Regions from separate parts of the Mesorhizobium sp. P2_B11 genome, predicted to be linked through region 2. Evidence: predicted binding sites of a transcription regulator. Region 2 holds the regulator's gene; each other region holds the start of a gene.
The links. The regulator LexA, encoded in region 2, represses DNA repair genes until DNA is damaged. The targets are predictions, from matches to a motif close to TGTTCNNNNTGTGTTCNG.
Positions count from the first base shown of each region.

Region 1 (3,262 bases), on a different contig from region 2:
TGAGCGGTTTTCCGTCCGGAATTGCGAAAAAACAAAGCTCTCACAGCTCCTTTTCCGCCAGTTCGCGGAAGGCGTCGGGAACCGAGCGCCGGGCTTCCAGCGCCACCGCGCCATAGCCGACGGCCTCTTTGCCAAAGCGCTGGCGGATCTTGTCGATGGCGCGGTCGGCGCCAAAGCGCGCTAGGCCTTTTTTGCTGCCGGGCCGCTGTTTCTCGTCGGCAAGCCCGAGCGGCAGGTCCAGCTGCAGCTCGGCACTTTCCTCGAGCTGCGACACCGAGATCGCCAGCAGCGAGATGGTCTTCTCGCCAGCGTTGGCGGCGAGCACGCCGCGCACCAGCTCCTCGGCGATTTCGGCGAGCATCGCGGTTGCTGAAATCGGCTGCTCGAGCGTCAGCGAGCGCGTGACCGCGCGCAGATCGGCAAAACGCACCCGCACGGTCACTGTGCGGCCGGGCCGCGATTTCGCCCTGAGGCGGCTGGCGACCCGGTCTGCCAGATGCAGAAGAACAGGTCCGAAGACATGCGCCTCGGCCGGCCGCTTGCCAAGCGCCGACTGCGCGCCGGCCGAATGCGCGCGCCGCTGCGTCTCGAGTTTTCGCGGGTCGCGGTTCCATGCCAGCGACGCCAGCTTCTCGCCGGCGGCGGGGCCGAGCAGCCGGCGCAAGGCCCCGCTATGGGTCTTGGCCAGCTGGCCGATGGTCTCGACACCGATCTCGGCCAGCCGCGCCTTGGTCGCCGGGCCGACGCCCCACATCAGTCCGACCGGCAAATCGTGTAGGAAGGCGAGCTCCGTTGCCGGATCGACCACCACCAGCCCGTCGGGTTTCGCCACTTGCGAGGCGATCTTGGCCAGATGCTTGGTGCGCGCCACGCCGATCGAGATCGGCAGGCCGAGCTCGGCCCGCACACGCCGCCGCACCGTGGCGGCGATCTCGGCCGGCGACCCGAACAGATGCGTGCAGCCGGCGACATCGGCAAAGGCCTCGTCGATGGAAATGCGCTCGACCAGCGGCGTGAAATCATCGAGCACTTTTATCGCGGCGTCGCCCAGCCTCTGGTACTCGCCGAAATTTCCGCCGACAAAGATCAACTGCGGGCAAAGCTCCCGCGCGCGTCGTCCCGGCATTCCGCCGCGCACGCCAAATATCCTGGCCTCGTAGGAAGCGGCCAGCACGACGCCGCCACCGACGGCAATCGGCTTGCCCCTGAGCGACGGGTCGAGCAGCTGCTCGACCGAGGCATAGAAGGCATCGAGATCCGCATGCAGGATGGTGGGTTCCATCCCGGCCGTTCCTTTGGGCGTTGCAGCATTAGCCGCGTCTGTTGCTAGGGTGGTTTTGACGAACAAATAGAGAACAAACAGGGTCCGCTGTCAAGCTCGGCGCTTACATCTAGTGAATTCGCTGGAGATCCGGACGTCGATTGATCTGCCTTCTCCGGGGCAGGCGGAACATTGTCGCTCGCCAGAGCGTTCATTGTCGTGAAGGGACGCTGTTTCGTGGAGGCCGGTATGGGCCAGTTCGAGATGATCGACCTCGTCAGCGTCGTTGACGCCTGCGCGAGCGATCGCGTTGCCGGACACTGCGTGTCGATGGCCAAGGCGGTGGAAGAGTTGCGGGTGCTGACCGGCGATTTCGTGTCGCCGGACGAGGCGGTGGCCAATGCCCTGTCTGCGGTGGCGCTGAGGCGCGGCTGCGCGGTGCTGTTCGACGAACAGGCCGGCGCCGATATCCTGCGGATGCCATAGGCGCAATGCCGCAAGCGCTTGGAAAGGTCGCGCCTGCGGGGCGACCAATCGGCCGTATCCAGCATTCGACGCCTGCTCGATAAATTACGCGACGACGGTCATGGTTCCGTCGGCTGCGACCTAAGTGTCACGGCCAGTTGGGCCTAAGGTCTGATCAGTATAGGGCGTCAGTCGCGCAAAGGGCCGATCTGCTCTGATGTTTTCATATTTGTATTATAATTCAATGATTTACAAAATCGTCTCCGGCCTTTCGCAGGACGATTATCGCGTACCGCAACCGCATTTGTCTAAAGTTTACCCGATCGAATTAGCAAATTCTCATATGGCGCTGCTATAGCCGAGTCGGCGGAGGTGGCTATCCCTCGAGGAGGTATCATGACATCCCGAAAAACTCTTTTGGCGGCGGTTGCCGCGTTTGCGCTTCTGGCCTCTCCGGCCATGGCCGGTGCTGGTGGTAACGGCAACGGTGGTGGCCACGGCCATGGTGGTGGCAATGGCGGCGGCAACGGCAATGGCGGCGGCAACGGCAAAGGCGGCCAATCCGGCAACAGCGGCAAATCCGGCAACAGCGCTTCGCATGGCAAGTCGGCATCGGCCCATGCCGGAAAGAAGGCCGCGACCGATGATGACGTCGATGACGTTGAGGTCGCCGCGACGCCCAAGGAAAAGAACATCCACGCCAAGCTTGGCCGGCTGAACTCGCTGCAACGCAACATCAACGCCTATTTGAACTCCAAGAGCAAGAAGTTCGCCGGCGTTCAGGCCTATGTGACGGCGTCGGCAGTTGCCAAGAACGCGCAAGACGCGCTCGACAAGGCAAATGCGGCAGTGACCGCGGCCGAGGACGCGGTGACGGCCCAGCAGAAGGCCTTCGACGAGGCGAATGCGGTTACACCTCCAACGCCCGAGCAACTGGCGGACCAGGCCGCAGCGATCGCGGATCTGCAGGACGCGGTCACGGATGCTGAAACAGCAGCTGCCGCGGCGCAGACGGCTGCCGACACGGCTGACGACAACATCCCATCGCTCGATGACGCTCTCGCCGATATGGCCAACAAGCCGGTCGACGCCGAGGTCACCGACTGGGCCAACGGCGTGCTTGCCGAAAAGATCGACCAGGCAGCCGCCAAGATGGCTCCTCCGGCAACGCCGTAAGCCGATCGCGGCTGAAACGGCCCAACGTCCAAGCCGCCGGGGTTCGCCCCGGCGGCTTTTTTGACGGCACGACGGCACCGCCGGCCTTGAGGGAAAAGCGTTACTAACCCCAAGTGCGGCATGGAAAATCTTCACTCCCAAGTGTAGCCTTTGCAATGCCGGGATAGACGGCATCGGGGGAGTAACGACATGCCTAGGGTTTCAGAGCTTTTTTTCAAAACAGCCATCGTGTTCCTCATATTGGGGATCGCGGCCGGCCTGCAGATGGCGATCTCCGGCGAGCACAGCGCTTTCCCGGCGCATGCGCATATCAACCTGCTGGGCTGGGTGACGAGCGCCATCTTCGGCGGCTACTACGCG
Region 1 covers NZ_JBFUDF010000007.1:10,605-13,866, forward strand. Annotated here, with positions in the region: gene dinB (DNA polymerase IV) at 41-1,282, opposite strand; gene AC1DYJ_RS22870 (hypothetical protein) at 1,511-1,747, shown strand; gene AC1DYJ_RS22875 (hypothetical protein) at 2,123-2,902, shown strand; gene AC1DYJ_RS22880 (hypothetical protein) at 3,092-3,262, shown strand, end outside.
Region 1: dinB (DNA polymerase IV) is a predicted target of LexA. The motif match lies at 1,341-1,358, and genes of this name have one in related genera.

Region 2 (3,262 bases):
CGCAATCTGGCGATCTCGGCCATCGCCGTCATCCTGGTGTCGCCGCATGAGGTCGTCGGCCCGAGTTTTCAGATGTCGTTTGCCGCCACCGCCGCCCTCGTCGGCGCCTATGCCGGCTGGGCCGACTACCGCGCCGACAGAGTGAGAACGCCCCCTGCGAGGCGCTCTTTCGTCAGCTTCCTGTCGCGAAAATTCTTGGCTGGCATGGGCGGGCTCGCCATGACCTCGATCATTGCCGGCAGCGCGACCTTGCTGTTTGCCATCTGGCATTTTCAGCGCGTGTCGCCGCTCAGCCTGCTCGCCAATCTGGCCGTGATGCCAATTGTCTCTGTCGTCATGCTCTTGGCGGTGATCAGCGCATTGCTGATGCCTTTTGGCTTTGACTGGCCGTCCCTCTATCTGATGGGCAAGGGCCTGACGGCGATGATCGCCATCTCTGGCTGGATCTCCGAACGCTCCCCGGTCGATGCCGTCGGGCTGATCTCCATTCAGTCGGTCCTGCTGGTGACGGTCGCCCTTGTCATTGCCACCATGGCCACGACCTGGCTCAGGCTGGCGGCCGTGCCTTTCGCGCTGGCCGGCCTGCTGACCGTGCCGCAGGTGCGCACGCCTGACGTGCTCATTTCGGAAGACGCACATCTGGTTGCTGTGCCGATCGGCGGCGGCGAGCTTGCCCTCAACCGGGAGCGCGCAAACGAATTCACCACCGACAATTGGAAACGGGCGCTGCGGGCCGAAACCATCATTCAGCCGGAGACCTTCGAGACTGGAGATACGCGGTTCGACCTCGATCCGCTCGACCTGCCGCCCGGCTCACCCTTCTACTGCACAGGCGATCTCTGCATTGCCCGGCACCCGTCCGGCGCCATTGTCGCGCTTGCGAAGGATCGCAAAACAGCCCGACCGGCCTGCGCTTTCGCGAGCCTGATCGTCATCGACGACGCCACCGCCTACAATCCTTGTCGCGACCCGCTGGTGCTAGTCGTGACCAAGAAGCAGCTTGCCCGTGACGGAAGTGCCGCCGTCTTCTTCGACCAGCAATCGGCCGCGACAGCGCCAGCCATACGTTTCGCCGTCGACAAGCCCTATCGTCCCTGGCACGAGCAACGCCGCTTCTCACGCGAAGCACGCGGCCTGCCGCCCTACAAGGAGCGCGAAAAGTACAAACCCAAGCCGGCTCAGTAGCGCCGGATCAGCCCGACCAGCTTGCCCTGCACCTTGACCCGGTCCGGCCCGAAGATGCGGGTTTCATAGGCCGGGTTGGCGGCTTCCAGCGCGATGGAGGCGCCCTTGCGGCGGAAGCGCTTCAGCGTCGCTTCCTCTTCGTCGACCAGCGCCACCACGATCTCGCCGGGGCTCGCCGTATCGGCATTGCGGATGATGACCGTGTCGCCGTCGAAAATGCCGGCCTCGATCATCGAGTCGCCCTTGACCTCAAGCGCGTAATGTTCGCCGCCCATGATCATGTCCGGCGGCACCGAGATCGAATGCGTCTGGTGCTGGATGGCGTCGATCGGCACACCGGCGGCGATGCGGCCCATCACCGGGATCGACACAGCCGAAACCGCGTCGTCATTGCCGGCCGACATCGAACGCGACGACGAGGCCGGCTTGATCTGGCGGCCGAGACCGCTTTGCCCCACACCGCCTTGTCCGCCTTGACCGAGACTGCCCTGGATGACGCTCGGCGAAAACTTCTTCGCCGCATTGAGGCCGGGAGCGATCGAGTCGGGCAATCGCAGCACTTCCAGCGCACGCGCCCGGTTCGGCAGCCGGCGAATGAAACCCCGCTCCTCCAGCGCCGTGATCAGGCGGTGAATGCCGGACTTGGAGGCAAGGTCGAGCGCCTCCTTCATCTCGTCGAAAGACGGCGGGATTCCGCTCTCCTTCAGGCGTTCATGGATGAACATCAGGAGTTCATGTTGTTTGCGCGTCAGCATCGCGGCCCCCACGGGTTCTGAAACCAGAATCAGAAAAAACAAACCCAGAACAAACACTATCTGTTCCAGTTGTGTTCCGCAACTGTTTAAAGTTTAATGAATGCGTTGACGTTTTGTTCAGCCTAACGTTCCGCGCCGCGATCGGCGCCCGCGCTTCGTTTGCCGGCAACGGGGTGAAATGCCGGCGGCCCGCGCCATCGGGCCATTCATGCCTTGCCGGACCGCTGCCGCTTTTTCGGGCGGGGCTGCACTGCCTCCGTCGCTGCGCCCGGTTCACTCTGGGCATAGACCTGCAGCGTGTAGCCGATGTGAACGCTCATCAGTTTTTTTGCGCGCTCGGCGTCGCGATCAAGGGCTGCTTCCATCAGGGCGGTGTGGTGTTCGATCGCCACGGCGTCGCGCAGCGCCGCCATGGCCTTCTGGTGGCCGTGCTGGCGGCCGGCGGCCGCGCGCAGCGTCGGGGCCAGGCTAAGAAAGCGGTGGTGGCGATGCAGTTGATCGGAGATCGTCGCGTTGAAACGCAGCAGCCAGCTCGATGTCGCGGCACTGAGCAGCGCCGCGTGGAAGGCATCATGTTTTTCGTACCACGCATCGACGGCCTCATCCGAGGGATCATCGAGCACGGACCCACAGCGTGAGAGGCGGTAGTGCGTGGCAACGACCGCGTCTTCCCACTGACGGTCGCCCTTTTCGATCGATTCAACCAGCAAGGGCAGTTCGACCACCAGCCGCGCACGCGACAGATCCTCGAGCTCGGCGCGAGAGACGGGAGCAACCGCAAACCCACGGTTGCTGATGGCGGTCACAAGCCGTTCGGCTTCCAGCCGCGACAGCGCCTCGCGAAGCGGCGTCCAGCCGATGCCGTAGGTTCCGCGCAACGTGCTCAGCTTCAAGGGTGCTGCAGGCGCCAGCCGGGTCGCAAGAATATCGCGCCTCAGCAGCCGATAGGCCGCTTCCGTCTTCGAGGACTGCTCGTCATCCAACATCGTGACCCATCAGTCAGATTGCTCGGATGGTGATTATATATCAAAGCCTTTCATTGGGTAGATTATATATAATGTTTGACAGCTCCAGGAGGACCGCTCAAGATCGCCGGCATGTTTGGGCGGCCAGGCTCCGCCGAATGCGTTTGTCCATGGAGGGGCGCCGGATCATGAGCATGACACCCGATCTCGCTGCAATCGAAGCGATGGATGCCGCCGATCCGCTGCGTTCCATGCGTGAACGCTTTGTCTTGCCGCAAGGCGTGATCTATCTCGACGGCAATTCGCTGGGCGCCGCGTCACCAGCCGTCTTCAGCGAACTGCAGCAGGCCGCCACGC
Region 2 covers NZ_JBFUDF010000006.1:149,379-152,640, reverse strand. Annotated here, with positions in the region: gene AC1DYJ_RS20130 (ComEC/Rec2 family competence protein) at 1-1,185, shown strand, start outside; gene lexA (transcriptional repressor LexA) at 1,179-1,940, opposite strand; gene AC1DYJ_RS20120 (GntR family transcriptional regulator) at 2,147-2,926, opposite strand; gene kynU (kynureninase) at 3,094-3,262, shown strand, end outside.

Region 3 (3,262 bases), 100 kb from region 2:
AAACCGATATACACGCTCATAGTCGTGCGCTTCGAAAACATGTGCGACGGAGAGTACTGCTTATCGGCCCTGTTTCGAAACGATTTCAAAAAGCAGTCCCTGGAAGGGTTCATGATGCTGCCTGTGAAGTCAGCGTCACAAGACACACCCTTGCAGATCCCGGGGATTTGCAAGAACGGCGCGATGTCCTTCTTTGAGGCTTCCGACGGCTCATCCAAGCAAATCAAGATGTGCGAATTCGGAATAATTTTCTAATCCGGCCGCAATCTCTTGAGATCGTCCGCTCGCAAGAGCTGCCAGATGGCTCGTGAGTTTAACGCTGGCGTCTGGAATTGCCGGCCCCGGCATCTTATAATGGCCTTATGATCAGAAGCCTTTCGAAGCACCCGCTCTGGGCCTTGGGCATCACTTTCGGATTTGTCCTGCAGGGCGGCATGGCCGTCGCCGCGGACAGCAAGACTGGCACCGGCGCCCTGCCCGGCGTGACCAGCGACTACCGCATCGCCAAGCCGGCGCCGCAGCCCGAGCCCGACGACGCGCTGCCTGCCGGCGAGAACGGCACGTTCAAGATCGGCAATACCGATGTCAGGATTTCCGGCACCATCACTGTCGATGTCGGCACGGGCGGAATCAAGCCGCCGCGCCGGTAGGGTCGGATTCGTAGCTCCCAGCCGAAAGTCAGCGCTGCCCCTCACCTGCCTGCCGGCATCTTGCCTGCGAATGGCAGTTAATCGCATACGGCGCTCCCCCTCTCCGTCTCGGCTTCGCCGAGCCACCTCTCCCCCACTTTGTGGGGGCGAGGAACCCAAGCTTTTCAGGGCCGCGACCTTAGAGATTAACGTTTCCTCGCCCCCATGAAATGGGGGAGAGGTGGCCGCGTAGCGGACGGAGAGGGGGCTGGCGCCGCCCCTATGCGATTGCCCATCGCGGACATTGTGAAACGATCGAGACCGGGTGGCACACCCACAAAAGAACAGCCCCGCCGTTGCTTCCGCAAACGGTCGGGGCTTTTTTTGGATTCCAGATCCAAACTGCCGGTAGTGTTATACCGACTTTGATCTCGGATGCTTCGCGGCATTCAGCCGACGATCCGACTATCCGTCTCTGATTTTAGGGGATACGGCAGGTCACGGTTTGTCGGGTGGCTTCCCGGATTCAAGCGATGCGTTCGTTTGGACGCATATGCTCTCTACCTTGAAAGTACCCTGGCACTTATGCCCGCCGCGGCTCCAACGAGATGTGGAGCCTCAAGGGACTGTCCGGTGGCGTCATGCTCCGCTCCTATGTCCGTTGCGACTGTGTCGTCCGAAGCGCTAATCGCACCTGCCTGCGGCGTCTCGCAGGCCGCCTCTGGGCGGCGAGGCCATCGAAAGACGGCCGGCTTCGTTGACTTCTTGAGACTGCGCCCCTGATTCGGCGACGTCAACCGTTGAATAGCCGGTTACCGAAAAATGTGATCGCCGGGAGCTTACGTCAGGGTCAGTTCTTGAAACGCCCTTGTCAGGTTTCTGCACAGCTTTGTCAGGAGCGTGTTCGGCCTTTGTTCTTTCCGCTTGCCCCTACGCGCGAAAGGCGGTTAAACGACCTTGGTCGAGAATTGTGGCGTCTCTCGACGTGGCTGCAAAAATACCTACATAGGGGATTGGCCGGGAAAACCCGCCGATCCCACGAAATCCAGACTGAGGCGGCGACCGGCTATGGCCGACCATAAATACCTTTCCATTCGCGGTGCGCGCGAACACAATCTGAAGAATGTCGATCTCGACCTGCCGCGTGACAGCCTGATCGTCATGACCGGCCTGTCGGGCTCCGGCAAATCGTCGCTCGCCTTCGACACCATCTATGCCGAGGGCCAGCGCCGCTATGTCGAGAGCCTGTCGGCCTATGCGCGGCAATTCCTCGAAATGATGCAGAAGCCTGACGTCGACCAGATCGACGGCCTGTCGCCTGCCATCTCGATCGAGCAGAAGACCACGTCGAAGAACCCGCGCTCGACGGTCGGCACCGTCACCGAGATCTACGACTACATGCGCTTGCTGTTTGCGCGCGTCGGCATCCCCTATTCGCCGGCCACCGGCCTGCCGATCGAGAGCCAGACGGTCAGCCAGATGGTCGACCGGGTGCTGGCGGTCGAGGAAGGCACGCGCCTGTTCCTGCTGGCGCCGATCGTGCGCGGCCGCAAAGGCGAGTACCGCAAGGAACTCCTGGAGCTGCAGAAGAAGGGCTTCCAGCGCGTCAAGGTCGACGGCGTCTTCTACGAGATCGCCGACGTGCCGGCGCTGGACAAGAAGTACAAGCACGACATCGACGTCGTCGTCGACCGCATCGTCGTGCGCGGCGATCTTGCCACGCGCCTCGCCGACTCCATCGAGACGGCACTGAAGCTTGCCGAGGGGCTGGCCGTCGCGGAATTCGCCGACAAGCCGCTCGATGCCAGCCAGACCGGCGAGGACTCGGTCAACAAGTCGAAGAACGAGACGCATGAGCGCATCCTGTTCTCGGAAAAGTTTGCCTGCCCGGTGTCCGGCTTCACCATTCCGGAGATCGAGCCCAGGCTGTTCTCGTTCAACAACCCGTTCGGCGCCTGCCCGACCTGCGACGGTCTCGGCAGCCAGCGCGCCATCGACGCCAGCCTGATCGTGCCCGACGAGAACGTCTCGCTGCGCGACGGCGCCGTCAGCCCGTGGGCGAAATCGACCTCGCCCTATTACGCGCAGACGCTGGAAGCACTGGGCAAGGCCTATGGCTTCAAGCTCGGCGACAAGTTCAAGGATCTGACCGAAGAGGCCAAGGAAGCCGTCCTGCGCGGCACCGGCGAGCGCGAGGTCACCTTCCAGTATGATGACGGCTTGCGCTCCTACAAGACGACCAAGACGTTCGAAGGCGTCATCCCCAATCTCGAGCGGCGCTGGAAAGAGACCGAATCCGCCTGGATGCGCGAGGAGATCGAGCGCTTTATGTCGGCGACGCCTTGCCCGGTCTGCAAGGGTTACCGGCTGAAGCCGGAATCGCTGGCGGTGAAGATCGCGGGAAAGCACATTGGCGAGGTCACGGAACTGTCGATCCGCAGCGCCGACCGCTGGTTCACCGACCTGCCGCCACATCTCAACGACCAGCAGAACGAGATCGCGGTGCGCGTGCTCAAGGAGATCCGCGAGCGGCTGCGCTTCCTCAACGATGTCGGGCTCGACTATCTGACGCTGTCGCGCAATTCCGGCACACTGTCGGGCGGCGAGAGCCAGCGCATTCGCCTGGCGTCGCA
Region 3 covers NZ_JBFUDF010000006.1:251,041-254,302, forward strand. Annotated here, with positions in the region: gene AC1DYJ_RS20670 (hypothetical protein) at 1-255, shown strand, start outside; gene AC1DYJ_RS20675 (hypothetical protein) at 435-650, shown strand; gene uvrA (excinuclease ABC subunit UvrA) at 1,698-3,262, shown strand, end outside.
Region 3: uvrA (excinuclease ABC subunit UvrA) is a predicted target of LexA. The motif match lies at 1,531-1,548, and genes of this name have one in related genera.